DNA from 4 places in the Agrobacterium sp. NPDC089420 genome. Region 1 is predicted to be linked to each of the others. Evidence: riboswitches for the same ligand, from Rfam matches in the RefSeq annotation. Region 1 holds a riboswitch; each other region holds the start of a gene.

Region 1 (7,444 bases):
GGCCGTGCAGAAGGCCCGTGATGCCGGTCTTCTGGTCATCGCCCTCGATACGCCTCTGGAGCCCGTCGATGCTGCCGATTCCACTTTCGCCACCGACAATCTTCTGGCCGGCGAACTGATCGGCAAATGGGCTGCCGGCACCCTCGGCGACAAGGCCAAGGACGCGAAAATCGCCTTCCTCAACCTTACCCCCTCCCAGCCGACTGTGGATGTGCTGCGCAACCAGGGCTTCATGAAGGGCTTTGGCATCGACGTGAAGGACATCAACAAGATCGGCGACGAAGATGATCCGCGCATCGTCGGCCATGATGTCACCAACGGCAATGAAGAAGGCGGCCGTGCGGCGATGGAAAACCTGCTGCAGAAGGACCCGACCATCAACGTCGTTCACACCATCAATGAGCCTGCAGCTGCCGGTGCTTACGAGGCGCTGAAGGCCGTGGGCCGTGAAAAGGATGTTCTGATCGTTTCCGTCGATGGCGGTTGCCCGGGCGTGAAGAACGTGGCGGAAGGCGTGATCGGCGCGACATCGCAGCAATATCCGCTGCTGATGGCGGCACTCGGTGTGGAAGCCGTCAAGAAATTCGCCGATACGGGTGAAAAGCCGAAGCCGACCGAAGGCAAGACCTTCGTCGATACCGGCGTGACGCTGGTAACCGACAAGCCGGTCAAGGGGCTCGATTCGATCGACACCAAGGAAGGTCTCAATAAGTGCTGGGGCTGATCCCTCGCCACTGAAACCCGCGGGGGCATTTTTGCCCCCGCCCTTGGACCAGAATGATTTCAGGCACGATCCGGGGGATCGGACAAAGGCACAAACGGGCGCGCCGCACACCCCGCAAGGGTGATTGGGCCGCTTCACAATACTTTGAATCTGCGCATCGTTCTCTCTGGAGAAAACCCGCTTTTCGGGGTTGATGCGATGGAGCGATCGGGAGGAATATCCATGAGCGATCAGCCGGTGCGGGCTCAGCCGCATAATGAATTTGAAAAGGTGCTGTCGGGAAGTTCGACGCAGGTCGCCGCTTTCGATACGCACGACAAGAGCGCGCTGGAAAAATTCCAGTATTTTCTGCATTCCAGCCCTGCGGCCGTGCCGCTTATCGTTCTGGTGCTGTCGCTGATCATTTTCGGCCTGCTCCTCGGCGGCAAGTTCTTCTCGGCTTTCTCGCTGACCCTCATCCTGCAGCAGGTCGCGATCGTCGGCATCGTCGGCGCGGCGCAATCTCTGGTCATTCTGACGGCTGGCATCGATCTGTCGGTCGGCGCGATCATGGTTCTCTCCTCCGTCATCATGGGGCAGTTCACCTTCCGTTACGGTTTGCCGGCGGAGCTTTCCATTCTCTGTGGCCTCGCCGTCGGCGCATTCTGCGGCTTCATCAACGGTGTGCTGGTCTCGCGCATGCGTCTGCCGCCCTTCATCGTCACGCTCGGCATGTGGCAGATCGTGCTGGCGACCAATTTCCTCTATTCGGCGAATGAGACTATCCGTGCCCAGGACATCGCCCAGCAGGCGCCGATCCTGCAGTTCTTCGGCGCCAATATCCGTTTCGGCAACGCGGTTTTCACCTATGGCGTCATCGCCATGGTCCTGCTTGTCGCGCTGCTCTGGTATGTGCTGAACCGCACCGCCTGGGGCCGTCATCTTTATGCTGTCGGTGACGATCCGGACGCCGCCGAACTTGCCGGCGTCAACGTCAAGCGCATGCTGACGACCGTCTACACGCTGTCCGGCCTTATCTGCGCCTTTGCCGGCTGGGCCTTGATCGGCCGCATCGGCTCGGTTTCGCCGACCGCCGGTCAATTTGCCAATATCGAATCCATCACCGCGGTGGTTATCGGCGGCCTGTCGCTGTTCGGTGGACGCGGCTCCATCATGGGCATGATCTTTGGCGCCCTGATCGTCGGCGTCTTTTCGCTCGGCCTCAGGCTCATCGGCACCGACCCGCAATGGACCTATCTGTTGATCGGCGTCCTTATCATCATGGCTGTCGCAATCGACCAGTGGATCAGAAAGGTAGCAGGCTGATGGCAAAAGAACCCATTCTCACAGCACGCAATCTCGTCAAACGCTATGGTCGCGTGACCGCTCTCGACCATGCCGATTTCGATCTGTATCCAGGCGAAATCCTGGCCGTGATCGGCGACAATGGCGCCGGCAAATCCTCTCTCATCAAGGCGATTTCCGGCGCGGTGACGCCCGATGAGGGAGAGATCCGGCTGGAAGGCCAGCCCGTGCAGTTCCGCTCGCCGATCGAGGCGCGCAAGGCGGGCATCGAGACGGTCTACCAGAACCTCGCCCTCTCGCCCGCGCTTTCCATAGCCGACAATATGTTCCTCGGCCGTGAAATCCGCAAACCCGGCATTCAGGGCAGCCTGTTTCGGGCGCTTGACCGCCCGGCCATGGAAAAATTCGCCCGGGAGAAGCTTTCCGAACTCGGCCTGATGACGATCCAGAATATCAATCAGGCGGTGGAAACCCTCTCTGGCGGCCAGCGTCAGGGCGTGGCGGTGGCGCGTGCGGCCGCTTTCGGCTCCAAGGTCGTCATCCTTGACGAACCGACGGCAGCACTTGGCGTCAAGGAAAGCCGCCGCGTTCTGGAGCTTATTCTCGATGTACGTTCCCGCGGCCTGCCGATCGTTCTGATCTCGCATAACATGCCGCATGTGTTCGAGGTTGCCGATCGCATCCATATCCATCGGCTCGGCAAGCGCCTGTGCGTCATCAATCCAAAGGACTATTCCATGTCCGACGCCGTCGCCTTCATGACCGGCGCCAAGGAAGCGCCGAAGGAAACGCTTGCCGCATGACGCTGAAGCTTGAGACGATCGTCGAAGACGTGCTTCGACGGGCAGAGGGTCGATCCCGTTTCATCATTGCCATTGCCGGTCCCCCTGGGGCCGGCAAATCCACGCTGGCGGATGCCCTTTGTGATGCCTTGCGCGCGCGGGGCGAAACGGCCGCCGTGCTGCCCATGGACGGCTTTCATATGGATAACGGCATTCTCGAACAACGGGGACTGCTGTCGCGAAAGGGCGCGCCCGAAACATTCGACGTGCGTGGTTTCCTCGATATCGTCTGCGCCGTCCGCAAGGGCGGGCAGGAGGTACTTGTCCCGGTTTTTGATCGCTCCCGCGAAATCGCAATCGCCTCTGCCCGGGCGATTGCGCCGGAAACACGCTTCATCTTGGCGGAAGGCAATTATCTGCTGCTGAACGAAGCGCCTTGGACGACGCTTTCCACAAGCTTCGATCTCACCATTTTTGTGGGTCCGTCCGTCGCGGTGCTGGAGGAGAGGCTGCGCAACAGATGGCAGGGTTACGGTCTCGATGCGGTTGCAATCCACGCCAAACTTTTTGCAAACGATCTTCCCAATGGCAAAAGGGTGATCGAAAACGCCCGTCCTGCCGATATTCATATCGAAATCTGGGAATAGATTAACGCTTTTCCGTCCCTGAGCGACAAGGCGCATAGGCCTTTAAGTCTTTGTTGACCATGTGTTGAATCTTTTTGATCCACAGGGTGGGGCTTTCGCCTGTCTATTTATTGACGAGAAAATTTCCTCATATACTATATGTGGTGTTCGAGGTTCTTCCGATTCGCAAGCGTCGGGAGCTAAGACGGGAATTCGGTGCGTGACGCCATCATGGCGGAGCAAGTCCGAAACTGCCCCCGCAACTGTAAGCGGTGAGCATCGTTCCGATTTGGGTCACTGGGGTCAAAAGCTCCGGGAAGGCTGGAATGGATGTTTTGACCCGCAAGTCAGGAGACCTGCCTTGAGCGCAAACGTCCACGGGCGGGGTGTCCGGAGGAAGGTGTATGACGCAAATGATTTGCGTTCGCCCTTTTCTGCCCCCTCCAGAACAAGCTTCGGGGTGAAGTCATGCCAGTGCATTTCTTTAAGTTGCTGCGCTCATCGGCGTAGAAAGTGATTCTGCGCGGCTTGAAGCGCCGTCAGGAAAACCGGATCCCGGTTTCCCTCCGGAAATGCGACAGGACGCCCGGGCTATGCGCCTCACCTGAATGACAGATCCATCGCCGCCCGATCGCAATTGCAATCGGCAATGTTGAGCCGTGTCCAAAATCGGCTTCGAGAGAGGAAATTATGACCGTCACCGTTTACAGCAAGCCCGCCTGCGTCCAATGCACCGCCACCTATCGTGCGCTGGACCGCATCGGCGTCCCCTATGAGATCGTCGATATTTCCGAAGATGCGGATGCGCTCGATCATGTCCGCGGTCTCGGTTACATGCAGGTGCCGGTGGTTGTCGCCGGCGAGCGGCACTGGGCGGGTTTCCGGCCGGACATGATCGGCGCGATCAGCTGAGGCGGCGGGGCGATGGGCCTGATCGTCTATTATTCCAGCCGTTCCGAAAACACCCATCGTTTCCTTCTGAAGCTGGGACGGCGATTGTTTCGCCTGCCGCTCGGCGTCGAGGATGACGTGCCTCAGGTGTCGGAGCCCTACGTGCTCGTCACCCCCACCTATGGCGGCGGCGGAACCAAAGGGGCCGTGCCCAAGCCGGTCATCCGGTTCTTGAACGAACCCTCCAACCGAAATCTCATTCGCGGCGTCATCGCGGCGGGCAACACGAATTTTGGCGCAGCTTTCGCATCCGCCGGAGACATCGTCTCACGCAAATGCGCGGTGCCGTTTCTCTATCGCTTCGAGCTTCTGGGCACGGAGGAAGATGTCGCCAACGTCAAACATGGATTGGAACGATTTTGGACACGCTGACCTCTAGCGCGCTGCGCAACAAGGATGCCACACAGCCGCCAGCCGCAAGCCAGAAACCGGTGGATGCCGGTCTGGACTATCACGCGCTGAACGCGATGCTGAACCTCTACGACGAAAACGGCAAGATCCAGCTCGACAAGGATCGCCTTGCCGCCCGGCAATATTTCCTCCAGCACGTCAACCAGAACACCGTGTTTTTCCATAACCTTCGGGAAAAGCTCGATTATCTGGTGACGGAGGGATATTACGAGCAGGAGGTACTGGATCAGTATTCCTTCAATTTTGTCCGCGACCTTTACGACGAGGCCTATGCCCGGAAATTCCGCTTTCCGACCTTTCTCGGTGCCTTCAAATATTACACCTCCTACACGCTGAAGACCTTCGACGGGAAACGTTATCTCGAGCGTTACGAAGACCGCGTCTGCATGGTGGCGCTGGCTCTTGCACGCGGTGACGAGCAGCTGGCCCGTGATCTTATGGACGAGATCATTTCCGGCCGTTTCCAGCCGGCAACGCCGACCTTTCTCAACGCCGGCAAGAAGAGCCGCGGTGAACTGGTCTCGTGTTTTCTGCTGCGCGTGGAAGACAATATGGAAAGCATCGGCCGCTCGATCAATTCGGCGCTGCAGCTTTCCAAGCGCGGCGGCGGCGTGGCGCTGTCGCTTACCAATATTCGCGAGGCCGGGGCTCCGATCAAGCAGATCGAAAACCAGTCTTCCGGCGTCATCCCGGTGATGAAGCTTCTGGAAGACAGCTTTTCCTACGCCAACCAGCTTGGCGCACGTCAGGGCGCGGGTGCGGTATATCTGCACGCCCACCACCCGGATATCATGCGCTTCCTCGATACCAAGCGCGAAAATGCGGATGAAAAAATCCGCATCAAGACCCTGTCGCTCGGTGTGGTGATCCCGGACATCACCTTCGAACTCGCCCGCAACAATGAGGATATGTACCTGTTCTCGCCCTATGATGTGGAGCGGGTCTATGGCGTGCCTTTCACCGAAATCTCGGTCAGCGAAAAATACCACGAGATGGTCGCCGACAGCCGCATCCGCAAGAAGAAGATCAAGGCGCGCGAGTTCTTCCAGATCATCGCCGAAATCCAGTTTGAGAGCGGTTACCCCTACATCATGTTCGAAGATACGGTGAACCGGGCCAATCCGGTCGCCGGCCGCATCAGCATGAGCAATCTCTGCTCGGAAATCCTGCAGGTCAGCGAAGCGAGCGAATTTAATCCCGATCTGTCCTATAGCCATATGGGCAAGGATATTTCCTGCAATCTCGGCTCGCTCAATATCGCCGCCGCAATGGATTCCGCCGATTTCGGCAAGACGATCGCAACGTCCATCCGCGCGCTGACGGCGGTGTCGGACATGAGCCACATTTCCTCCGTCCCCTCGGTGGAAAAGGGCAATGATGCCAGCCACGCCATCGGGCTTGGCCAGATGAACCTGCACGGTTATCTGGCGCGCGAACGCATCTTCTACGGCTCCGAAGAAGGCATCGATTTCACCAATATCTATTTCTACACCGTGACCTATCATGCCATCCGCGCCAGCAATCGGCTGGCGGTGGAAAGGGGCCAGAGCTTCAAGGGCTTTGAAAATTCCAAATATGCGTCAGGCGAGTATTTCGACAAATATACCGACCGCGAATGGCTGCCTGCCACCGAGAAGGTGAAGGTGCTGTTCGAAGAAGCTGGCATCGCCATTCCGACGCAGGCGGACTGGGCGGCGTTGAAGCAGGAGGTCATGGCATCGGGCCTCTACAACCAGAACCTTCAGGCCGTGCCGCCCACCGGCTCGATCTCCTACATCAACCACTCGACCTCTTCGATCCATCCGATCGTTTCGAAGATCGAGATTCGCAAGGAGGGCAAGATCGGCCGCGTTTATTACCCGGCTTCCTATCTTTCGAACGATAATCTCGAATATTATCAGGATGCCTATGAGATCGGCCCCGAAAAGATCATCGATACCTATGCGGCGGCCACCCAGCATGTCGATCAGGGCCTGTCGCTGACGCTGTTCTTCCGCGATACGGCGACGACGCGCGATATCAACCGGGCACAGATCTACGCCTGGAAGAAGGGCATCAAGACCATTTATTACATCCGTTTGCGCCAGATGGCGCTGGAAGGCACGCAGGTTCAGGGCTGCGTTTCCTGCACGCTCTGATTTGAGGGACAAGAGAATGAACATCGCCGTTAAACCCGCGTCCCGCATCCGCGCCGTCAACTGGAACCGGATCGAGGACGACAAGGACCTCGAAGTCTGGAACCGCCTGACCTCGAATTTCTGGCTGCCGGAAAAAGTACCGCTTTCCAATGACATCCCCTCCTGGGGAACGCTGAAGCCGGAAGAACAGAAGCTGACGATCCGTGTCTTCACCGGCCTGACATTGCTCGACACCATCCAGAACGGCGTCGGGGCCGTGCGCCTGATGGCGGATTCGGCAACGCCGCATGAGGAGGCGGTGCTTTCCAACATCTCCTTCATGGAGGCCGTGCACGCCCGCTCCTATTCGTCGATCTTTTCGACGCTCTGCCTCACCCCCGACGTTGACGATGCCTATCGCTGGTCGGAGGAAAACGAGTTCCTGCAGCGCAAATCCGCGCTCATCATGCGGGAGTACGACAGCGGCGATCCGCTGAAGAAGAAGATCGCCAGCGTGTTCCTGGAGAGCTTTCTGTTCTATTCCGGCTT
Region 2 (7,444 bases), on a different contig from region 1:
CGGGATAGTCCGGCATCAGAATGACGATCCGCCGATCCTGTTTCGAAGCCTGTTTCAGGCGCAGGAATGCCGCGATACGGTTTGCCACCTGTTCGACACGGTCCGCCTCCGGCACATTCAGGAGGCTGGCGCCGCCATCCAGCCGTGGCTGTTTGAACGAAATCGCACCGGCGAGAAGCCGGCCGTCCAACTCGGGCAAGACGACATGCATCGCAAGATCGGACGGATTGAGCCCGCGTGCATTGTCCGCCCAGCCGTCGCGCCGGGTGGTTGCCATCACCACCTGAAAAACGGGAACGCCGACGCGGTCGAACAGAGTCTTGCCGCCATCATCGATCTGGCTGGCAAAGGCCGTCGCGGCGATGATGGCACCGGGCTGAAGATCGGGAAGCACGGTTTCGAGGAAACGGATGGCTTCCCCATCCTTCAGACCGCTGACAAAAATCGGCAACGGCGCAAAACCGCGCGCAGATAGTGCGTGAAACAGCGCATCGACAGGCGCGGCATCCGCCGCCAGAAGCATGGACCGATAAAAGAGAATGGGCAGAACGGGTGCGCCTGCAAGAAAACCGGCACAAGCCTCGTCCCGCGCCACGACACCCAGATCCGGTCGATAAAAGCCTGCTTTCGACAGAGGTTCGGCCTCTGTATCAGGCCATTTTCCGCCGCCTGCCAAAACAGCCAGGCCGGCGGCAAGACGCCCCATGTTTTCCTGTCCGCCCTCCCGGAATAAGGAGAGGATGGAGGTCAGCGTCGACGTGTCCACGGTGGAGGCCGTTTCGAGCTTTTCATCTCTTTCGCTGCATTCACCCGGCAAGAGCACAAGCTTGATACCGCGCCGCCGCGCCAGAATGGCGAGCTGATCGACGCCGTAACGCCAGCGCTCCGCCCCACCGAGAATCCGGATAACAATAACCCGCGCGTGCGCCGCCGTCTTTTCGATCCACAGATCGACCGACATGGGATGCCGAAGCTCGGAAAGGTTGGCGGCGGACAAAGACGGGAGGGTATTTCCCTCCCGCCGCCACGCCCGCTCAAGCCCGGCAAGATCGCTTGCCGAAAAAGACAGCATCACCACATCCGATCGGGGCTGGTTGAGATCAACCGGCTCGATCAGATCGTCCAGAGACGAGGATGTGGTGGCCAGGATATGCATGGGTCAGGCAGCCAGCATCTGTTCGATTTTTTCACGATTGATGCCTTTTTCACCGATGATGACGAGACGACTGCGGCGCTCCTCGCCCGCCGCCCAGGGACGGTCGTAATAATGGTTGACGCGGCTGCCGACCGCCTGCACCTGTAGGCGCATGGGCTTGGCGGAGACCTCGATGAAACCCTTGATGCGCAGCACATTTTCGGCAGCCGCCGTCTCGGCGATACGAAGCGCCAGCGCTTCCGGATCGGTGACGGCCGGCAGGTCGATGACGAAGCTGTCGAAATCGTCGTGTTCATGGTCGAACGCGCCATCATGGTGGGTACGGCGGTTTTCGATATCCTCTTCCACCGCAAGGCCAAGGCCGATCAGCACCGCGGGATCGATGGCGCCATTCGACGCGACGACGATCTTCGCAGCCCTCGGCAAATGATCGAGCACATGCGCCTTCGCCCTGTCGAGGCCGGCATCATCCAGAAGGTCGCCCTTGGTCAGCACGATAAGATCTGCGCAGGCCACCTGGTCTTCGAAAACCTCTTCAACCGGATCGTCATGATCGAGCGCCTCGTCATTGACCCGTTGGGCGGCCAGCGCTTCCATGTCGTGGGCAACCTGCCCCTCTGCAAGGGTGGCGCCATCCACCACGGCGACCACCGCGTCCACCGTCACACGGCTCTTGATCGCCGGCCACTGGAAGGCCTGCACCAGCGGCTTCGGCAGGGCAAGGCCGGATGTCTCGATGAGGATATGCTCCACCTTCGGCCGGCGGCTGAGGATTTGTTCGATGGCGGGCTGGAAATCATCCGCCACCGTGCAGCAGATGCAGCCATTGGCCAGTTCGACGATGTTTTCTTCCGGGCAGCTCTCGATGCCGCAGCCTTTGAGAATTTCCCCATCGATGCCGATATCACCGAATTCGTTGACGATGATGGCGAGCCGCTTGCCGTCCAGCTTTTCGAGAAGTCCGCGCAGCAACGTGGTTTTTCCCGCCCCCAGAAAGCCGGTAACAATCGTGCAGGGAACGCGGTCCAGAAGGGTGCTCATAATTTCTCCTCGGTAAAATCGAATGGGGGAACGCGCGCCACCATGCCGCGCTTCAGTGGTTCGGGGCGGCCGCGCCAGGGCATCAGGCCATCGGGGGCAGCAGCCAGCAGCCGTGCGCCGGTCAACAAATCTTCCGCGTCACCGGGGTTCAGCCCGCCGAAAACATAGGACCAGCCATTGGCACTGCGCAGCACGGCGCTGAGGCCGCGCTTGCAATTGGCAAGGCAATTGACGGAACGGACGACGACGCGTGCTTCTTCCGCTTTTGCGATCACGGCATCGGCGAGACGGGAACCGGGGCGCGGTTCGGCATTGGGATCGGCTTCATCACGACAGCTTCTGCAAACGAAGACGGTCACGCCGGACGCCGTTTCGTCCCGCGCGTTTCCGCCTGCACATGAAGATGCCGCTGAAATATCCAAACCGTATCGTTTCCCGCGCCTTGCAAAAAAATCTCGGGGGTGCGGATATCGAAAACGGCATGCGGACAGGCGCAAACCGGATGTTCGATCTGACCGACTGACCGGAGCACCCCGCCCGGCAGACGTTTTCCTGAAACGGCAGGTCTCCTGGCTCGCGGCTCTACACCCTGACACCGCCTTCCCGAACCATCGCGCAGGTCCAGTGGCTTTACGGTGCGGGCTTACCGCTCACAGTTGCGGGGGCAGCCACGGAGTGACCCGGTAATCGGGTTGGAACCGTGTTCCCTCTTAGCTTTTCCCGTTGCCGGGAAAAGACCGTCAGTGACTTACCCTTAGGCTGAACGGGCGTAAGGGTCAATGCCGCGCCCTGTCCCCCCGCGCATTGCCGGGTGCGGCAAATTGGGTATAGTCGCCGCTCCGAATGGCGGCGCCGTACGGCCCCGCGCCGCTGGATGAGAAGGAACATGCGATGACACGCGACATCAGCGACAACGAAGCCGAACGCCACCGGCAGAAAATGGTCAACCGCAAGTCGGTGCAGGATGCCGAAGTTGCGGCAAAAACCATCGAGAAAGGCCTGCTGATGATCAATACCGGCCCCGGCAAGGGCAAGTCCACCGCCGCTTTCGGCCTTGCGCTGCGCATGCTCGGCACCGGGCGGCGGGTGGGGATCGTGCAATTCATCAAGGGCGCATGGTCGACGGGCGAACAGCAGGCGCTGACTTTGTTCGGCAACAAGGTCGTCTGGCGCACCATGGGCGAGGGTTTCACCTGGGACACGCAGGATCTGAAACGCGATGTCGCCGCAGCCGCTAAGGCCTGGGAAGAAGCAAGGACCCTGATGGCCGACGAGACCATTGGCCTTCTGATCCTCGATGAGTTGAACATTGCACTGCGTTACGATTACCTGCCGCTGGAGGAGGTCGTCGAAACGCTCGTCCGCCGCAGGCCCGATCTGCATGTCATCATCACTGGCCGCAATGCCAAACAACCCCTCATCGACGTCGCCGACATGGTGACGGAGATGACGCTGGTGAAACACCACTTCAAGGCGGGCGTGAAGGCTCAAGCCGGGATAGAATTCTGACATGACCGCACGGGTGCTGATGTTTCAGGGAACCGGCTCGGATGTCGGCAAATCGCTGATGGTCGCGGGGCTTGCCCGGGCCTTCACGCGGCGCGGCTTCTCCGTCATGCCGTTCAAACCGCAGAACATGTCGAACAATGCGGCGGTGACCGCCGATGGCGGCGAGATAGGCCGGGCGCAGGCGTTGCAGGCGCGGGCGGCAGGCGTAACGCTTTCTGTGCACATGAACCCGGTTCTCTTGAAACCCCAGAGCGAGACCGGCGCGCAGGTGGTGGTGCAGGGCAAGATCCTCGGCAACGCCAAAGCCGCCGAGTATCAACACATGAAGGCCGGGCTGATGCCGCGTGTCCTCGAAAGCTTCAAGCACCTGAAACAACAAGCCGACCTTGTCCTGGTGGAAGGAGCGGGAAGCGCCTCGGAAATCAATCTGCGCGCCAACGACATCGCCAATATGGGTTTTGCCCGCGCCGCCGATGCCCCCGTCATCCTGATCGGCGATATCGACCGCGGCGGCGTCATCGCCAGCCTCGTCGGCACCAAGGCGGTGCTCGACGCCGATGACGCAGCGATGATCGAAGGTTTTATCGTCAACCGATTTCGCGGCGATCCGGCGCTGTTTGCGGACGGGATGCGGATAATTGCGGAAAAGACCGATTGGGCATCCATCGGGCTTCTGCCGCATTTTTCCGATGCCGCCAAACTGCCGGCGGAAGATGCGCTGGGGCTTTCCGGTCCGGCCCAGCAGAAGCCCGGCGCAAAAATCCGCATCGCCGTGCCGATCCTGCCGCATATTTCCAATTTCGACGATCTCGATCCATTGGACATGGAACCGGATGTGGAGCTGATCCGCATAAGGCCGGGTCAAACCATTCCCGCCGATTGCCGGCTGGTCCTGCTTTGCGGCTCGAAATCGACCATCGCTGATCTTGCCGTGCTGAAGGAGGGGGGGCTGGACATCGATATCAAGGCCCATGCCCGGCGCGGCGGCTACGTTCTCGGCCTCTGCGGCGGATACCAGATGCTTGGAACAGCCGTTGCCGATCCCGACGGCATCGAAGGGCCGCCGTCTACCGTTGACGGGCTCGGCCTGCTGGATGTCGAAACGGTTTTGACCGGTGACAAGCGGCTCGTTTCCGTGCGGGGCCGGAGTTTCGACGGTGTTGATTTATCCGGCTATGAAATGCATGTCGGTGAAACCACCTGCACCACAGGCAACCTGCCATTTTCGACGATTGACGGACATGCAGACGGCGCCGTTTCTCCAGACGGCCGCATCTTCGGAACCTATATTCACGGTCTTTTCGCGGATGACCGCCAGCGCGGCGCATGGCTGCAGCGTCTCGGCGGGCAGGGCACGGACCTGAACTACGATCAGCAGGTGGAGGCCGTCCTCGACCGTCTTGCGGCGCATATGGAAGAGCACCTCGATCTCGACAGGCTGCTTTCTATAGCGCGATAAGGATTGCAAGAAGTCCGAACAGGCCAATCATCAGGAGGTCGGCGGTCCGCGCCAGGCGAAGCGCGGTGCGAATATCGCCGGCAACCAATGTTGCCCTTCCACCTTCGCCCATGAAACGCGCCTCGATCATCTGGCCGCCATAAGAACGCGGCCCGGCAAGCGCGAAACCGAGAGCGCCGGCCAATGCCGCCTCCGGCCAGCCGGCATTGGGAGAACGGTGGTGGCGCGCATCGCGGCGGATCGCGGCAATGGCCCGTTTGGGCGACGCACCCTTTACAAAAAACGCAGCGAGGACGAAAAGACCGCCACTGAGCCTCGAGGCCGGCAGATTGACCAGATCGTCCAGCCGCGCCGATGCCCAGCCGAAGGCCTCATGGCGCGGCGAACGATGGCCGATCATGCTGTCGGCCGTATTGATCGCCTTGTAAGCCGCACCGCCTGGCAGACCCAGCATTCCCAACCAGAAGGCAGGGGCAACGATGCCATCGGAGAAGTTCTCGGCCAGGCTTTCGATCGCCGCCCGGCAGATTGCCGCTTCGTCCAGTTTTTGCGGATCGCGCCCGACGATCATCGAAACCGCCCTGCGTCCGCCTTCTAACCCTTCGCGTTCCAAAGCCATGGCGACGGCCTCCACATGCTGCTCCAGACTTTTCTGCGCCGGAAGCGAAGCGCCAAGGACCGCCACCGGCAACAGGCCGAAGGGCAAGAGAAGCAGAATCGATTGCGCAGACCACGCGAAAATCACGGTCAACCCGACGAAAACAGAAAGCGCCGCCACGCCCGCTACCTTGCGCTTTGAAAATGACGCACTCTCCCGGTTCCATTTTTTGTCCATGAGCGCGATAAGCGAACCAATCCAGGTAACGGGATGGCCGATGCGTTTGAACAGCCAGTCCGGATAGCCGGTCAGGCGTTCGATCACGAGCGACAGAAAAGCGAGAGCAAAGAACATGGGCGAAACAGTATCAGAAATGGCGCAGGCTGCGATCCGTCACGGCGGCAATCTCGGCAAGGCGCGCCTGGTATTTCCGGAAGCGCCTGAACCATGGATCGACCTTTCGACCGGGATCAACCCGCACTCCTATCCGCATTCGCCCGTTCCTGCCAGCGCATTCGCCCGCCTGCCGGAACCTGGTGCCGCCGATGAACTGAAACGACTGGCGGCAGACCACTTCGGCGCGCCTTCCGCGGGCCATGTGGCGCTCTCTCCCGGCACCCAGATGCTGATGCCTCTTCTGGCGCAGATCGCCATCCAGCGTGGAGCCCAAAACGGTGCCGTGCTTTCACCCGCCTATGCGGAACATGCGCGCACCGCCCGCATGGCGGGGCTTGCCGTCGCCGAAGTGGAAAACTTCGACGGCCTGTCGGCTTGCGGCTATGCGGTGGTGGTCAATCCCAACAATCCCGATGGTCGCATCACGGATCGCGAAGCTTTATTGACGCTCGCCCGGACGATAGGCCGCAAGGGCGGTCTGGTCGTCGTTGATGAAGCCTTCATCGAAACGGGCGCCGCCGAAAGCCTCGCGGATGCAATCAGCGGCGACGCGCTGGTGGTGCTGCGATCCTTCGGCAAGTTCTACGGCATGGCGGGTGTGCGTCTGGGTTTCGCAATTACCAATCCCGATATCGCTGTCGAACTGGAAGCCAGGCTTGGCCCCTGGGCGGTTTCCGGCCCGGCGCTGCATATTGCAACCGAAGCGCTGGCGGACAGGGAATGGCAATCATCCATGCGTCTGCGGCTCGCAGAGGACGCGAAGCGCATGAATGACCTGCTGGAAAAGGCAGGGCTGACAATGGCCGGCGGCACGTCCCTGTTCACGCTGGTGCGGGACGGGCGTGCCAAGGCACTGTTCGGCCATCTCGGCCGACATGGCATCCTGACCCGCATCTTCGATGAAAGGCCGAACGACACGCGTTTCGGCCTTCCCGGCCATGAAGAGGAATGGCAGCGCCTCGAAAAAGCGCTGTCATCTTTCAATCATCCCTCGAAGGTGTAGGTGTCGATCGACTCCGGCTTCATTTCAATGGAGAAGCCCGGCAGTTTCGGCGGCATATAGGCGGCATTGCGAATCTCGCAGGGCTCGATGAAGTGCTCGTGCAGATGGTCGACATATTCGATCACACGGCCTTCCTTGGTGCCTGAAACCACGAGATAGTCGATCATCGACAGGTGCTGAACATATTCGCAAAGGCCGACGCCGCCGGCATGCGGCCAGACCGGGAGATTGTATTTGGCGGCGATCAGCAGCACGGCCAGCACCTCGTTGAGACCACCCATG
Region 3 (7,444 bases), on a different contig from region 1:
TGTCGCCGGCCTTTTTTGCCGCCCGCCGCAATTCGGTATCGCCGATGCGGTCGACCATGGCGAGTGCGAGCACGATCGCCTCCGTTTCCTCGATGGAAAACATCAGCGGCGGCAGGCTGAAGCCGGGACGCAGGATATAACCGACGCCGCGCTCGCCTTCGATGGGCACGCGCATGGTCTGAAGCGCGGCTATGTCGCGATAGACCGAACGTGCCGTCACCTCCAGCGTTTCGGCAATCGTCTGGGCGGTAACGGGCCGGCGCGCCAGCCGCAGGATCTGGATGATCTCGAACAGTCTCGATGCCTTGCGCATTGCCGCCTTTCCCTGTGGCCCCGCCAGGCAACTGACATAACGCTGTCAGTTGGGTTTTCTTATAAACGGAAAAACACATTGAGAAACAGGGGTTTTCCCGAATGTGTCATGGATCGTCTGGGGAGATACTGACATGAGTTACGCCGAAAATCTCTGGCTTTTCTTTCTCGTCCTGTTCGGCATCATCATCCTGCCCGGCATGGACATGTTGTTCGTGCTGGCAAGCGCGCTGACGGGCGGCAGGAAAACCGGCCTCTCGGCTGCAAGCGGCATGAGCGCCGGCGGCATCGTGCATTCGCTTTATGGCGCGGCCGGCGTCGGCATGCTCGCCGCCTGGATGCCGTCGCTGTTCCTGCCGCTTCTGATTGCCGGGGCTGCCTATATGGTCTGGATCGGCATCGGCCTGATGCGCAGCGCCATCGTCGTTAATGGCGGCGAGGCGCAGGCGGGCGCTTCGGTGAGAACGGCGTTCTGGCGGGCGGTGCTGACCTGCCTCTCCAACCCGAAGGCCTATCTGTTCATGATGGCCGTCTATCCGCAATTCCTCAAACCGGCCTATGGCCCGATCTGGATGCAGGGGCTGGTCATGGGCGTGATGGTGGCGGCGACGCAGTTTGCCGTCTATGGCGCGCTGGCGCTGACGGCGGATAAAAGTCGGCAATGGCTGGTGTCTTCGCCCGGCGCCACCATCTTCATCGGCCGCGCCGCCGGTTTCATGCTGGTTGCCGCAGCCCTGCTGACACTTTGGGAGGCCCTGTCCTAGACTTCTGTTTTCACGATAAAATTCACCGCAATGTGACTTCTTTTCGCCTTGCGGACAGGGCATCCTCGCGCTGTTCCATCAAGCCTCCGGCCCCGGCCGGAATCAAGGAGAGAGTTTATGAAACTGAAAACCATCGCGGCGGCCATGCTTTTCGGCTGTCTTTGCGCCGGAGCGGTCTATGCTGCCGGCGAAGTCGAAAAGCGTGAAGGCATGATGAAGCAGATCGGCGGCTCCATGGGGGCGCTTGCCGCCATCTCCAAGGGCCAGAAGCCCTTCGATGCCGAAGCCGTGAAAGCCGCCGTGACGACCATCAGCACCAATGCCAAGGCTTTCCCCGACCAGTTCCCCGCCGGCACCGAGACCGGCAGCGCCGCCGCTCCCGCCATCTGGGAAAATTTCGACGACTTCAAGGCCAAGGCGGCCAAGCTCGGCGCCGATGCCGACACGGTTCTTGCCAATCTCCCCACCGACCAGGCGGGCGTCACCACCGCCATGCAGACGCTTGGCGCCGATTGCGGTACCTGCCACCAGACCTATCGTCTGAAGAAATAAATCGCGAATGTCAAAACGCCGCTTCCCGGCGGCGTTTTTCTTTTCGAAAGACACCTGGTCAGGTCGGGTGAGAATGGGGAGAGGAGTATGTCCTCCATTTGGACGAAGCTTCTGGGCGGGGCCGTGGTCGCGGCCATTGCGGGCTACGGAATTTTCACCTGGGTCACGGCGCCCGAGCGCCAGGCCCCCAGCCATTGGGTGAGCCTCGGCGAGCCGGATCTGGCCAATGGCGAAACGCTGTTCTGGGCGGGCGGCTGCGCAAGCTGTCATGCCGCGCCGGATGCCACCGGCGATGCGCTGTTGACGCTCGCCGGCGGACAGGCGCTCAAAAGCCCCTTCGGCACCTTCCATGTGCCCAATATTTCCTCCGATCCGCAGCACGGTATCGGCGGCTGGACGCTGGCGGAATTCGGCGATGCCATGACGCGCGGGGTGGGAAAGAACGGCGAACATCTTTATCCGTCCTTCCCCTACGCTTCTTATGCGCGCATGACGCAGAAGGATGTCAACGACCTCTTCGGTTATCTGAAAACCCTGCCGGCCAGCCAGAACGACGCGCCGGATCACGACCTGCCGTTCCCGTTCAACCTGCGCATGGCGCTGGGCGGCTGGAAATTCCTCTATTTCGACACGGCGGCGCCGGCCCGCGTTGAACTTGCCAACGCCAATGCCGAATTGCTGCGCGGCCAATATCTGGTGGAAGGGCCGGGCCATTGCGGCGAGTGCCACACGCCGCGTGATGCGCTTGGCGGTTTCCTGAACGACAAGTGGCTGGCCGGCGGCCCCAACCCGGAAGGCGAGGGCCGTATTCCCGACATCACGCCCGGCTCCGACAGCATCGGCGCCTGGACGACGGCCGATATTGCCGGCTATCTGGAAACCGGCTTCACCCCGGAATTCGACAGCGTCGGCGGCTCCATGGTCAAGGTGCAGCAGAACATGGCGCATCTGACGGCGGAAGACCGCAATGCGATTGCTGCCTATCTGAAGGCGATACCGTCGCGATAAAAGGGCATGGCTGAGTTGCACTCGCCACGCGCTCCACGTCATGCTCTGGCCTGTCCCGAGCATCTGCAACCGATCGACTGTAAGATACGTGATTGAACCCTCGGGACAGGCCCGAGGATGACGGACGAGAGCACGGCGGCCCAACGGCCCCCGCCAGCAGATCAAACCAACCGTGCCATTGACTCCCGTTCGCGCCCGGCGGATAACAACCTTGTGATGGTTCCTTCCGGACGTTCCGGAAGGTGAAAAGGGAACACGATAGGGAGAATCCTCATTCGTGGCTGCCCCCGCAACTGTGAGCGGAGAGCCTGAAACGAAATGCCACTGGCAAGCCATCCCGTCGGAAACCGAGGTTTCCAATAAGACGAGGGCGATACCGGGAAGGCGTTTCAGGTTTTGACCCGCAAGCCAGGAGACCTGCCATCACGGAAATGTCCATGCCGGCGGGGTGTCCGGAAGAGCGGAATGTCAGGGCCGTCGGTTCGATGCCCCTGTGTCAGTCTCGTATCCCCGTGGTGAAGTGTATCGCATGTGGTCTCGTGGCTCCGGCCATTCGGCCGCATCTTATGGCGCGGGGTCGCGCCGGGAGAGGGGTCACCATGTCAATCCAGCAGAATACGGCCAATGCCGCCGTTTCCGCAAAAACAGCCAGCGTCGCGCAATCGTTGACGGCGATCGTGCTGGGCCTGTTCGTCGTCGGTTTTGTCGGCTTTTCGCATGTGGAAGCCGTTCACAATGCCGCGCATGACACGCGTCATGCCAATGCCTTCCCCTGCCATTGAGGGGCGCGGCATGTCGTTTTTTCGCAATATCGTCTTTACCGCCGTTCTCGTCGGCATCGTCGGCGGTTTCGCCGTCTCGGCCATGCAGGCTTTCGGCACCACGCCGCTCATCCTTCAGGCGGAAACCTATGAAAGCGCCGGCGGCGAAGCGGCCCACAGTCACGATGCGACGGCGCCCGGTGCTGCGGCTCCTGCCCATGAGCATAATGACGAGGCCTGGGCTCCGGCCGATGGCTTCGAGCGCACCGCCTATACCGTTGCCGCCAATGTGCTGACCGCCATCGGCTATGCGCTGGTGCTGACCGGCCTCATCTCGCTGCGCGGCGCCGATGCCGGCTGGCGCGAGGGTCTTCTGTGGGGTGTCGCCGGTTTCGCCGCCGTCATGCTGGCGCCGATGATCGGCCTGCCGCCGGAATTGCCGGGCAGCCCGGCTGCAGCCCTTGAGGCGCGGCAGATCTGGTGGCTCTCGACGGTCGCCGCAACCGCGGGCGGCATTGCGCTGATCGCGTTTCGCCGCGAACCCTGGGCCATCATTCTGGCTCTGGTGTTGATCGTCGCGCCGCATGTGGTGGGCGCGCCATTGCCGCCGGAAGGCGAACATGCGCTGGCGCCGCTGCCGCTGGAGCGACAGTTCATCGTTGCCGCCACCATCACCAGCTTCGTTTTCTGGGCGCTGATCGGTACGTTGAGCGCGTTTTTCCTGAAGCGCTTCCAGCAGGCTTGAAACCATGCAGGACGCAGCGCAATGGAGTGAGGAACTCGATGCGCTGCGTTTTGCCGTTCCCGGTCACGGCGCTTTCTGCGCCGTGCACCGCCTTGCCTTCAAGGCTGTTCTTGGGGCAACACCGGGTCGCGAGGCGGCCCTCGCCTGTTTTCATGAACACGAGGCTGCTTTTATCGCTGCGGCGCTCGGCAAGATCAAACGTTCGAATTTGCCCGCCGGCCGCAGCCTGCATTTGAACAGCCGCGATATTCGCCGTGCGATTGCCGGCGAGGAGCCGGAGTTTGCGGCGCGTGTGTGCCGGGTGCTTGATCGGCGGTAGTCATCGCTGTTCTCACCTCCGTCATCCCGGCCTTGAGCCGGGATCCAGTCAGCCCAAGTCCTTGGGCTGAAAAGACTCTTTTCGCCGCGCAGACGCGCGTCGGCTGGATTCCGGCTCAAGGCCGGAATGACGGAGAGAGCATATTAAAGACGGCAAAGGCCGGTCCGCCTCACCGATGCTCCGCCGCAAAAACCTGAAGTTCCGACTCGGCTTCCGGACCAAAGAGGCCGAGGTTTTTCAGAATTTCTACCGCAAAGCTGACCGGCGCACTGCCGGCGGCCGTGATGACGCCGCCGTCGCTGACCGCCTTCGGCTGGTCGCGATAAAGGCCGTCGCCACGATAGGCCGGATAGGCCTTGTGTGAGGCGAGCGAATTGCCGGTATGGGCTACATGGTTCAGGATACCGGTGCCCGCCAGCGCGCTTGCCGCCGCGCAGATGCCGGCAACCAGCCGGTCCTTTTCGCGAAACCGCTTGACCAGCCCGCCAAGATCGGCGGCCGTGCCCTTTTCCCAGCTGAGACCGCCGGGAATGACGAGCGCATCGAAATCAACGGGATCGAGCGCGTCATAGGAGGCGTCGGGCGTCACATTCAGCCCGCCCATCGAGGTTACCGGCCGCCCGTCCGGGGTGGCATGAACGATCTCGACGCCGAGATAGCTGCGTGCCGCCGCCGCAAGCAGCGCCGGTTCCCAGTCCGCAAAATCCTGCGCCAGCGCAATGGCGATCCGTGTCATGGCCGTCTCCGTCGGTTTCGGTCAGGCAATCGACTGCATGTAGCGCATGCCTGTGACCGGACGCGGCGCGAAATCCATGTTTTCGTAGAAACGATGCGCCGCCACATTGCCGGTCGTGGCGCTGACGGAAAGATAGTCGCAACCCAGCCGCTTGGCGATATCGCGGGCGCGTGACACCAGATGCTGGCCCGTGCCGTGGCCGCGATGGCCGTCGCGCACGAAGAGATGGTGCAGTTCAAGCCCGCGCCGGCCTTCCTGTGCCCTGTAGAGCGGCAGAAGCAGCGCGTAGCCGATCAGCGCGCCATCGGCTTCGGCGACAAGACCATGCACCCAGGGCAGGGGGCCGAACAGGTCGCGCTCAAGCTTGGCCGGGGTGATCGCTGCCGCATCGCCGTGGTAGGAGGCAAGCAGCGTGATCATCTCGTTGAGCTCGGGCAAATCCGTCTTGCGCGCGCCGCGAATGATGACGACGGGAGGTCTTTCCAGTGTAAGGGAGCTATCTTCGGTCATTTTTTCGGTCCTTTGGTCTTATCGGTGCCGTCAGGACGTTTGAAAACAACAAAGCCGCCTGACGGCGGCTTGTTGACAATATGATCTGTCGAGCCGCCCTTAGAGGTAGGCCCAAAAGTACGAGCAGGAGATGGGTGCGCGTTCGTTGATCATGGCGAATGCAATGCGCCCGAATCCGTGATCTGTCAAGCGGCTTCAATCGGCAAATCGTGCGATGGCGGCAACAATCGCGGCTTCCATTCCCGTGTCCCCTGTGGAATGCCCGGCTCCGTCAATGGCGATCAGCTCGCTTCCCGGCCATGCGGCGGCAAGCTCGTAAGCGGTGACGGGTGGTCCCTGCAGGTCGCGCATGCCCTGGATGAGCACGCCGGCAATGCCGGCAAGCCGGCCGGCATTGCGCAGAAGCACGCCGTCCTCCAGCCATGCCGCGTGGTGGAAATAATGGGCGCAGAGGCGGGCGCGGGTCAGGATGTAATCGCCGTCGCGCCATTTCTCTGGAAAGGCGGGGCTGGCCTCCGCGCTGATCGAACCCGCCTCCCACAAATGCCATTCAAGCGCCGCCATCCGGCGGATGCCGGGGTCAGGATCGTTCAAAAGCTGGAGATATGCGCCGACGGGATCGTCTGTCGCCAGGTGATCCGGGATAGCGGCGATGAAACGCTGCCACTGTTGCGGCAGAAACATCGCCAGCCCCTTGTAAAGCCAGTCGATCTCCTTTTGCCGCGTGGTGGTGACGCCGGCCAGCACCATCGCACGCACCCTTTTTGGGTAGCGCTGGGCATAGGCCAGCGCGAGCGTCGCGCCCCAGGAGCTGCCGTAAACCAGCCAGTCATCCACCGCAAGCGCGCAGCGGATGGTCTCCATATCGTCGATCAGGTGATGTGTGGTGTTGTGCGCCAGGCTCTCGGCGGCGTTCGGGGTGCTTTTGCCGCAGCCGCGCTGGTCGAACTGGATGATGCGATAGCGGGCGGGATCGAAATAGCGTCTGGCCGTCGCCGAAAGCCCGGAGCCGGGGCCGCCATGCAGCAGGATCGCCGGCCGTCCCGCCGGATTGCCGGCAATCGTCACATGCAGCCTGTGGCCTTCGGAAACCTCGAGGAAAACAGTGTCGAACGGGCTGGCCCCGGGAAATATTTCGGCCATCCGGCAATCCCTTCTTCAAGCAGGAGAGCGCGCATACAGGGCGCGGATGACAGTGGGATGTCAGCCCCGTTCCGGCTGGGCCTTAGTGATCCCCGCCGCACATGCCGTGGTCGGAAAGCGCGCGGATGACATAGCAATCCTCGATGGAATGGCCGTCGCAATGGGCGACGATGCGTTCCAGCTCGTGTTCCAGTTTGCGCAGCTTGGCGATTTTTTCGCGCACATCGGCCAGATGTTCGGCAGCGATTCGATCCGCCCCCTCGCACGGCATCTGCCGGTGCTGGCTAAGCGCGATCAGCTCGCGGATGGCCTCGATGTTCAGCCCGAGATCACGTGCGTGACGGATGAAGGCCAGCCTTTCGAGATCGGATTTTTCATAACGGCGCTGGTTGCCGTCCGAACGGTCCGCCTCGCGGATGAGGCCCATCTGCTCGTAATAACGGATCGTCGGCACCTTGACGCCGGTGCGTTTCGACAGTTCACCGATGGACAGCATGGCTTCCTCCATATCCCGCACACACCGGAAGGGCGGGATCCCCCGCCTTTCGTCGTCCGATGCTCTAGTTTCTAGAGATATGGCTTTTTCGCCTGCTG
Region 4 (7,444 bases), on a different contig from region 1:
CCGAGATAAGGCGTGCGCCCAAGCTCCACCGCCTGCCGCGCGGTGATGCGCTCGGTGGTTTCGGCCTGCTGCTCCACAAAGGCCAGCCGGCGAGCGAGTTCGCGCCGGCCGAAGGAGGCCAGGGGATCGTCGCCGAGCGTGACATGGCCACGGCGCGGCTTGCGGATGCCGGCCAGCATGGAAAGCAGCGTGCTTTTGCCGGAACCGTTCGGGCCGATGATGCCCAGAAACTCCCCGGAGCCGACATCGAGAGACACGCCACGGACAATATCGACATTGCCGGCATGGAAATGCAGGTCGTGAGCGGACAATTTCATGACCGCCCCCTCTTCTGCCCGAGAATGAAGGCGAAGGCCGGCGCACCGACGAGCGCGGTGATGACACCGATCGGCAGCACCTGACCGGGAATGACGATGCGTGAAAGGATATCGGCGACGATCATGAAAACAGCGCCGGTCAGCGCCGTTACCGGCAGCAATAACCCGTGGCGAACGCCGACGAAGATGCGCGCCGCGTGCGGAATGACGAGACCGACAAAACCGATGGAGCCAACCAGCGACACCATCACCGCCGTCATGATCGCCGAAACCGAGATCAGCACCGCATAGGTCCGGCGCACCGGAATACCGAGGGAGGCGGCGGCCTGTCCGCCGAAGGCAAAGGCATCGAGCGCCCGGGAGTACCAGAGACAAACCGCAAGGCCCGCAATGCTGACCGGCAGGGCAAGCCAGACATCCGGCCAGCGCACGCCGGAAAGATTGCCGAGCAGCCAGAACATGATGCCGCGCGCCTGTTCGGCATTGGCCGATTTGGTGACGATGAACGAGGTCATGGCGTTGAACAGCTGCGAGCCGGCCACACCGGCCAGAATGATGGCGCTGTTGCCATGGCCAGCCCGCACCACCAGAAGGCTGACCAGCGAGAAGGCAACAAAAGCGCCGATCAGCGCCCCCGCCGGCATGGTCAGGAATCCGGCTCCGAAACCCAGAAGAGCCACACCGACCGCTCCGGTGGAGGCGCCGGCGGAAATGCCGAGAATATAGGGGTCGGCCAGCGGGTTGCGCAAAAGCGACTGCAGCACCGCGCCGGCGAGCGCCAGCGAAGCGCCGCAACAGGCGGCGACAACGGCGCGGCTGAGACGGTAACTCCACACGATGCCTTCATCCAGCGGCTCCAGCGGATAAGCCGCTTGAAAGACCCGGTTGGCGATGGTCTTGGCCACCACCTCGAAGGGAATGGCGGTCTCGCCGATGGCCGCTCCGGCCATCAGCGCGACAAAAAGCAGGGCGAGCGCGGCCAGAGCCAGCCCCGCCCTGCCGAGATGGACGGAAAAACCCCTCACTTGGCGAGGCCGGCAGCCGAAATCGCCTCGGCCAGCGTTTCCATGCCTTCGATCGTGCGGATGGTCGGGTTCATTGCCTGCGCATCCATGTCAAAGACATGACCTTCCTTGACGGCCGACATGATGCTGGCGACGGGATCGGTGGCGAGGAACTTGTGCTTGACGGCAACGTCATCGGCCGGAAAACGGCGGCGATCCATCTTGCCGGCCACGATGACGGACGGGTTGGCCTTGGCGATGGTTTCCCAACCGACCGTCGGCCATTCCTCGTCGCTCTCGATGATATTCGTCAGACCAAGCGCCGACATGATGTAACCGGGAGCGCCATGGCGGCCCGCCACGTAAGGATCGATATCCAGTTCGGCGCTGGAGAACCAGAATACGGCCGAGAGCTTGCCATTCGCGGAGGCGATCTTGGCGCGGGCGGCTTCCTCGCGCTTCTTCAGATCGGCGACAACCTCCTCGCCACGGTCCTGCACGTTGAAGATTTGGGCAAGATCGCGGATTTCCTGATAGATCAGCTCCATCGTGAAACCGGTCTTGCGCACGCCGTCACCACCGCCGGAATTATCCTTGCCGACGCAATCAGCCGGTGAGGTGTAAACGGGAATACCAAGCTCGGCGAATTGCGCCGGCGTGCCGACGACACCTTCGGGGCCGATCTGCCACTGGAACTGGGTCGTCACCAGGTCCGGCTTCTTGCCGACGACGGCCTCGAAACTCGGATCGTTGTCGGCCAGCCGCTCCACCTTGGCGTTGGCGTCTTCGTAACCCTTCAGAACCGGGCCGATCCACAGCGCCGTGCCCACCACCTTGTCCGCGAGGCCAAGCAGGTAAAGAACCTCCGTGGTGCTCTGGCCGACGGATACCGTGCGGGCAGGCGCCTGCTTGAAGGTGATCTCGTGACCGCAGCTGTTGATCGTCAGGGGATAGACCGTTTCCGCCGCATGGGCGGCAGCGGCGGGCAGAACTGCGAGCGCAGCGGCCAGAAGGCCGGCATAGGCCGGCAGGCGTCCAGAATGAAACATATGTTCTCCAGTCGAAATTAAATCGCTTGTTCCAGAGCGGCAAGCGCTAGAACGCGCGGCAACAGCGGAACGTCTTGTACGGAGAACGACGACGGGACGCAAAGCAAATGTTATAAAATAACATTACAATATCCTCCTCCGGGCTTCCCCGCCCGTAACGATGGTTCATATTTTGACGGCAGGTCTCCTGGCTCACGGATTTGCGCCCTTCATCTGCCTTCCCGCATTCCGCGGAATGCAGTGGCATGACGCGTTGAAGCGTCACGAGGATGAACGGCAATCCGCTTACAGTTGCGGGGGCAGCCACGGCATTGGGCGATGATCATCACCCGCACCATGTTCCCTATTAATCCCTTCGCCTTTCGGCTGCAGGAACCGTCGCTTTCTCACATACGGGGCAAGAGACCGGGCGTCAATCGCCAAAGCATGTCGCGCAAACGCATGGGAAAGGTTCCGCGCCGCATGCTGGCGGGAAACAAATCAAAGCATATCGGATAATTCGATGAGACGCGGCGGGGCTCAGCAGAGGGACGGGCCTGCCAGGGCGAAAACTCCCGCCGACCCGGAACCTGACGGCTGCGGTGTATTTTTAGACATGGTCGTCAGGGTTTCAATGGCAACCAGCCCGGATTGCGCCAGAAAATCGGTCAGAAGACCATCGTCGCGCACGGTATCCAGGCGGACGAGCTGCCCGTCGAGATCGACAAGATGCCGTCTCACCAGTACAATCGCATCCGTCTCGTCATCCGCAACCACCGGGCCGACGATGTGGCCCCGCCCGGCCGCCCGCCGCAGCGCGAAGGCGACAAGGCGATCGGCCTCGAACAGGCCGTAACCGTTGTTCTCCCGCAGGAGCCGTTGCAACACGGTCCTGCGCGAAACGCCGAAAGCCGCCCGGTCCAGATCTTCCACGGCGGGCAAATGATCTTGCGAAAGCGGCTCGATCCGCTGTCTTTTGCCAGGCTGCGGCGTCTCGGCGCTGCCACGGGCCTTTCCCCGCAGAAGATGCACCTTCTCCGTATCTCCGGTAAAACCGAGCCCTGAAAAAAGCCGCCGCGACACCTCCGTGGCGTTCAGCCGCAAGGCGGCGGCGGGATGTTTCGCCACAAGCTGCCGCACCAGCCAGGGTGCTACGCCCTGCCCCTGCAGGCGCGGGGAAACGATGACCATGCCAAGCGTCGCAAAAGCCTGATCGTAAGGAAAGAGCATCGCGGTTGCGACCACGCGGTCGATCTCGTCCAGCGCCGCAAGGCCGATACCGCATTGACGCAGGAAACACCATTCATTGGCGTGATACCGCCATCCGACAGCCATGGAGAGGGCATGCAGATGATTCGCCTCCACATCGGCTATATCCACGGTCCGCAACTCGAAACTATCGACTTTGAGCAGCTCCATAACCAACGGCTCTCATCCCCTCCGGCGCGGAACCATCTGTCCCGGCAGCCCAGCCCACGACATCCGAAGATAACCGGCCTTGCCGGCAGGAATTTTCTGAAAGTCCTGGGAGCACACAACAATCTACCGAAATCATTGCCATTTCAGCAGATAAACGCCGCCAGCCGCTCTAAGCTTCTGCGGTGAATAATCCGGCCAGCGGCCAGTGGGGACGAGCATGAACGCAATCGAAATCCTTGAGCGTCTCGTCGCCTTTCCGTCCGTCGTTGGAACCGCCAATGGCGATATTGCCGGATGGATCGCCGATTATCTGGAAAGCCATGGCGCGAAAGTCTCGCTGCTGCCGGGTCCGGAGGGCGACCGCGCCAATCTCTTCGCTACTTTCGGGCCAGCCGATGCCGCCGGTTATATCCTCTCCGGCCACATGGATGTGGTGCCGGCCGGAGAACCGGAATGGTCTTCCGATCCCTTCACGCTGAGAACCGAAAACGACCGGCTTTACGGGCGCGGAACGACAGACATGAAAGGGTTTCTAGCCACTGTGCTCGCCGCGGCGCCGGCATTTTCGCGCATGGCGCTTGAACGGCCGGTGCATATCGCCTTTTCCTATGACGAGGAGGCGGGCTGCCGCGGCGTTCCGCATCTCATCGCCAGCCTGCCGCAGCTTTGTGCCCCGCCGGCGGGCGCCATCATCGGCGAACCGAGCAATATGCGCGCCGTTCGTGCCCACAAGGGCAAGGCCGCCGCGCGCATCACCCTGCGCGGCCGGTCCGGTCATTCCTCACGCCCGGACCAGGGGGTGAACGCCATTCACCTGATGACAGGCATCATGGCGAAGGCGGTCGAAACCGCCGATACGCTGACGCAGGGACCTTTCGAAGCGACCTTCGAGCCGCCCTATTCCTCGCTGCAGATCGGCACGGCCAAGGGCGGGCAGGCGATCAACATCATTCCCGATCATTGCGCCATCGAACTGGAAGCGCGGGCAATTTCGGGCGTCTCCCCTCTCGCCCTGCTGGAGCCGGTAAAAAGCGCCGTCGAAGCGCTTGCCGCAAAGGGCGTCGATATCGAATGGACACCGATGAGCGCTTACCCCGCGCTATCGCTTCCAGCCGATGCGCCGCTTGCCTTGCTTCTGGAGGAACTGACCGGCACCGCCAACCTCGCAGCCGTCAGCTATGGAACGGAGGCCGGGCTTTTCCAGGCGGCGGGCATAGATGCCATCATTTGCGGCCCGGGGGATATCGGCCGCGCCCACAAGCCGGACGAATTCATAACCGCGAGTGAACTTTTCGCCTGCCAGTCGATGCTGGAAACACTTGGCCGCCGCTGCGCCGCTTAACCGAACGACGGATTTCCGATGACGTTTCTCTTCAATTCCGACGCAAAGCGCGGTGAAATCTTCCGGCAGGCCCTGGCCGCCGCGCTGCCGGACCTGCCGTTTTCGATGGATGCCTCCACCGTCGATCCCGATGCGGTGCGTTACCTCATCACCTGGACGGTGCCGCAGGACATCGCCCGTTACCGCAATCTCGAAATCCTGTTTTCGATCGGCGCGGGTGTCGACCAATTTCATATCGATGCGATCCCGGAGACGGTGAAGGTGGTACGCATGGTGGATGAAGGCATCATCCGCATGATGCAGGAATATGTCTGCCTCGGCGTGCTTGCCCTTCACCGCAACCTGCCGACCTATCTCGAACAGCAGCGCAGGCACCTATGGAAGGCCCTGCCGGGCCAGCGGCAGGCGGAGGAATGCCGGGTCGGCATTCTCGGCCTCGGCATGCTGGGTGTTGCGGCACTGGAGCGCTTGCAACCTTTCGGTTTTCCGCTTGCCGGCTGGAGCCGCTCGCCGCGCCAGATCGACGGCGTCACCCGTCACCATGGCGATGAGGGGCTGAAAGCCATTCTTTCCGCCAGCGACATCCTCGTCTGCCTGCTGCCGCTGACGGACGAGACCACCGGGCTCCTCAACGCCGAGCGCCTCGGCCTGCTGCCCGATGGCGCGGCGCTCGTTCACGCCGGACGCGGCAGGCAACTCGACCACGACGCGCTCCTTGATGCGCTCGATGGCGGCAGGCTGTCCGGCGCGGTGGTCGACGTCACCGACCCCGAGCCGCTGCCTGCGGATCACCGTTTCTGGACCCATCCGAAAATCCTGCTGACGCCGCATATTGCCAGCGTCACCCAGCCCCATTCCGCCGCCCGCACCGTCATCGACAATATCAAACGATACCAGTCCGGCCTCCAGCCGCTCGGCCTCATCGACCGCAGCCGCGGATATTGATCACCCCCCATCTCAGAAAGGAAAATCCATGCCGCTTCTCAAGCCCATCGACACCAATCCCGATTTCGAACCGAAGGCCTCCAAGGCCCTGCCGGAGCGCCTGATCGCCGGCGATCCTTCCTTCAAGACCTGGGCGCTGGACGAAGCCCGCGACGGAACCGTAAAGACCGGCATATGGGAAGCGACCCCGGGCGAAAGCCGCTCCATCAAGGGAGAAACCTTCGAGTTCTGCCATATTCTGGCCGGCGTCATCGAAATCACCCCGGACGGCGGCGAACCGCAGCGGTATACGGCAGGCGACAGTTTCGTGATGAAGCCCGGCTTCGTCGGCGTCTGGAAGACCATCGAAACGGTGCGCAAGATCTACGTCACCGTGAATGGATGAGGTAAAACCCGCCGTTTTTTTTCGAGATCGCTCACGGTAGCGGAAAGAAAGACACCACAGGCAGCGCGCCGCAAAAGATTGCGCTGTCTGCCGGTGAAAAACGGGATTTTCATTCATCGCCCGCGCCGCAGTCGGTCGATGCTGCTTGTTGTCCGGGGGTAGCGTTGCGGGCATATCCACAGAGGATTTGCCATGACGCTCAGCTTCGATCCCGACAGCCTGTCCCTGCCGATCGGCCACTTCATCGGCGACCGGCTGATACCCGCGGCAAACGGCATCGACATGCACCGCCCATCGGACGGCATCGAATATGCCGGTTGCCCGAAGGCGGATGCGGGTCTTGTGGATGAGGCGGTGCAAACCGCCAAGGCCGCGCTGAAGAGCAGCAACTGGGGCGGCGTGCGGCCGCGCGAACGCACCCGGGTCTTGCAGCGCTGGGCGGACCTGATCGAGCAGGAAGCCGAGACGCTGGCGAAAATCGAGGCGCTGTCCTCGACGCGGCCGGTGGGCCAGCTGATTGCCGGCGACATCGCCGTCACCGCCGAGCAGATCCGCTTCTTTGCCGAATTCGCCGACAAGGAAGGCGGCGATCTGGTGCCGACCGACGATACCAGCTTCGGCATGATCATGACCGAGCCCTATGGCGTCGTCGGCGCGATCACACCCTGGAATTTCCCCGTCTCCATGGCCGGCTGGAAGCTCGGCCCGGCCCTGGCAGCCGGCAATGCCGTGGTGCTGAAACCATCGGAGATGACGCCCTTCTCCAGCATTTTCATGGCGCAGCTGGCGATCAGGGCCGGATTGCCCGCCGGCCTCATCAACATCGTGCTGGGTGACGGTCCCGTCACCGGCAACGCCATTACCGGCCACCCGGAAATCTCCAAGGTCAGCTTCACCGGTTCCACCGCTGCGGGCGCCGCCATCATGGCCAATATCGCCCGCACCGGCATCAAACCCATGACGCTGGAACTCGGCGGCAAGAGCCCGCAGCTGGTCTTTGCCGA

The links. A riboswitch is a leader RNA that binds a small molecule or an ion and turns the genes downstream of it on or off. The one in region 1 is predicted to bind cobalamin.
Region 2: it holds a riboswitch for cobalamin, as region 1 does, so the genes downstream of both, ACI2KA_RS11370 (DUF1636 family protein) here and nrdH (glutaredoxin-like protein NrdH) in region 1, are expected to answer to the same signal.
Region 3: it holds a riboswitch for cobalamin, as region 1 does, so the genes downstream of both, ACI2KA_RS08320 (CbtB domain-containing protein) here and nrdH (glutaredoxin-like protein NrdH) in region 1, are expected to answer to the same signal.
Region 4: it holds a riboswitch for cobalamin, as region 1 does, so the genes downstream of both, ACI2KA_RS20185 (ABC transporter substrate-binding protein) here and nrdH (glutaredoxin-like protein NrdH) in region 1, are expected to answer to the same signal.

What each region holds. Positions count from the first base shown of each region.
Region 1 is NZ_JBJDMY010000035.1:11,134-18,577, reverse strand. Features, by position in the region: gene ACI2KA_RS25975 (sugar ABC transporter substrate-binding protein) at 1-724, shown strand, start outside; gene ACI2KA_RS25970 (ABC transporter permease) at 947-2,029, shown strand; gene ACI2KA_RS25965 (ATP-binding cassette domain-containing protein) at 2,029-2,811, shown strand; gene ACI2KA_RS25960 (nucleoside triphosphate hydrolase) at 2,808-3,437, shown strand; cobalamin riboswitch at 3,571-3,795, shown strand; gene nrdH (glutaredoxin-like protein NrdH) at 4,107-4,328, shown strand; gene nrdI (class Ib ribonucleoside-diphosphate reductase assembly flavoprotein NrdI) at 4,341-4,739, shown strand; gene nrdE (class 1b ribonucleoside-diphosphate reductase subunit alpha) at 4,727-6,916, shown strand; gene nrdF (class 1b ribonucleoside-diphosphate reductase subunit beta) at 6,933-7,444, shown strand, end outside.
Region 2 is NZ_JBJDMY010000006.1:83,509-90,952, reverse strand. Features, by position in the region: gene cobN (cobaltochelatase subunit CobN) at 1-1,156, opposite strand, end outside; gene cobW (cobalamin biosynthesis protein CobW) at 1,160-2,197, opposite strand; gene ACI2KA_RS11370 (DUF1636 family protein) at 2,194-2,619, opposite strand; cobalamin riboswitch at 2,739-2,954, opposite strand; gene cobO (cob(I)yrinic acid a,c-diamide adenosyltransferase) at 3,089-3,706, shown strand; gene ACI2KA_RS11360 (cobyric acid synthase) at 3,708-5,165, shown strand; gene cbiB (adenosylcobinamide-phosphate synthase CbiB) at 5,152-6,117, opposite strand; gene cobD (threonine-phosphate decarboxylase CobD) at 6,116-7,162, shown strand; gene ACI2KA_RS11345 (L-fuconate dehydratase) at 7,144-7,444, opposite strand, start outside.
Region 3 is NZ_JBJDMY010000004.1:317,517-324,960, forward strand. Features, by position in the region: gene ACI2KA_RS08300 (helix-turn-helix transcriptional regulator) at 1-313, opposite strand, end outside; gene ACI2KA_RS08305 (LysE family translocator) at 447-1,076, shown strand; gene ACI2KA_RS08310 (c-type cytochrome) at 1,194-1,628, shown strand; gene ACI2KA_RS08315 (c-type cytochrome) at 1,716-2,636, shown strand; cobalamin riboswitch at 2,837-3,076, shown strand; gene ACI2KA_RS08320 (CbtB domain-containing protein) at 3,236-3,418, shown strand; gene ACI2KA_RS08325 (CbtA family protein) at 3,429-4,142, shown strand; gene ACI2KA_RS08330 (hypothetical protein) at 4,147-4,461, shown strand; gene ACI2KA_RS08335 (type 1 glutamine amidotransferase family protein) at 4,631-5,197, opposite strand; gene ACI2KA_RS08340 (GNAT family N-acetyltransferase) at 5,219-5,707, opposite strand; gene pip (prolyl aminopeptidase) at 5,903-6,850, opposite strand; gene ACI2KA_RS08350 (helix-turn-helix domain-containing protein) at 6,933-7,346, opposite strand.
Region 4 is NZ_JBJDMY010000014.1:104,946-112,389, reverse strand. Features, by position in the region: gene ACI2KA_RS20195 (ABC transporter ATP-binding protein) at 1-317, opposite strand, end outside; gene ACI2KA_RS20190 (FecCD family ABC transporter permease) at 314-1,342, opposite strand; gene ACI2KA_RS20185 (ABC transporter substrate-binding protein) at 1,339-2,370, opposite strand; cobalamin riboswitch at 2,530-2,765, opposite strand; gene ACI2KA_RS20180 (GNAT family N-acetyltransferase) at 2,890-3,768, opposite strand; gene argE (acetylornithine deacetylase) at 3,986-5,110, shown strand; gene ACI2KA_RS20170 (2-hydroxyacid dehydrogenase) at 5,129-6,055, shown strand; gene ACI2KA_RS20165 (cupin domain-containing protein) at 6,084-6,440, shown strand; gene ACI2KA_RS20160 (aldehyde dehydrogenase family protein) at 6,633-7,444, shown strand, end outside.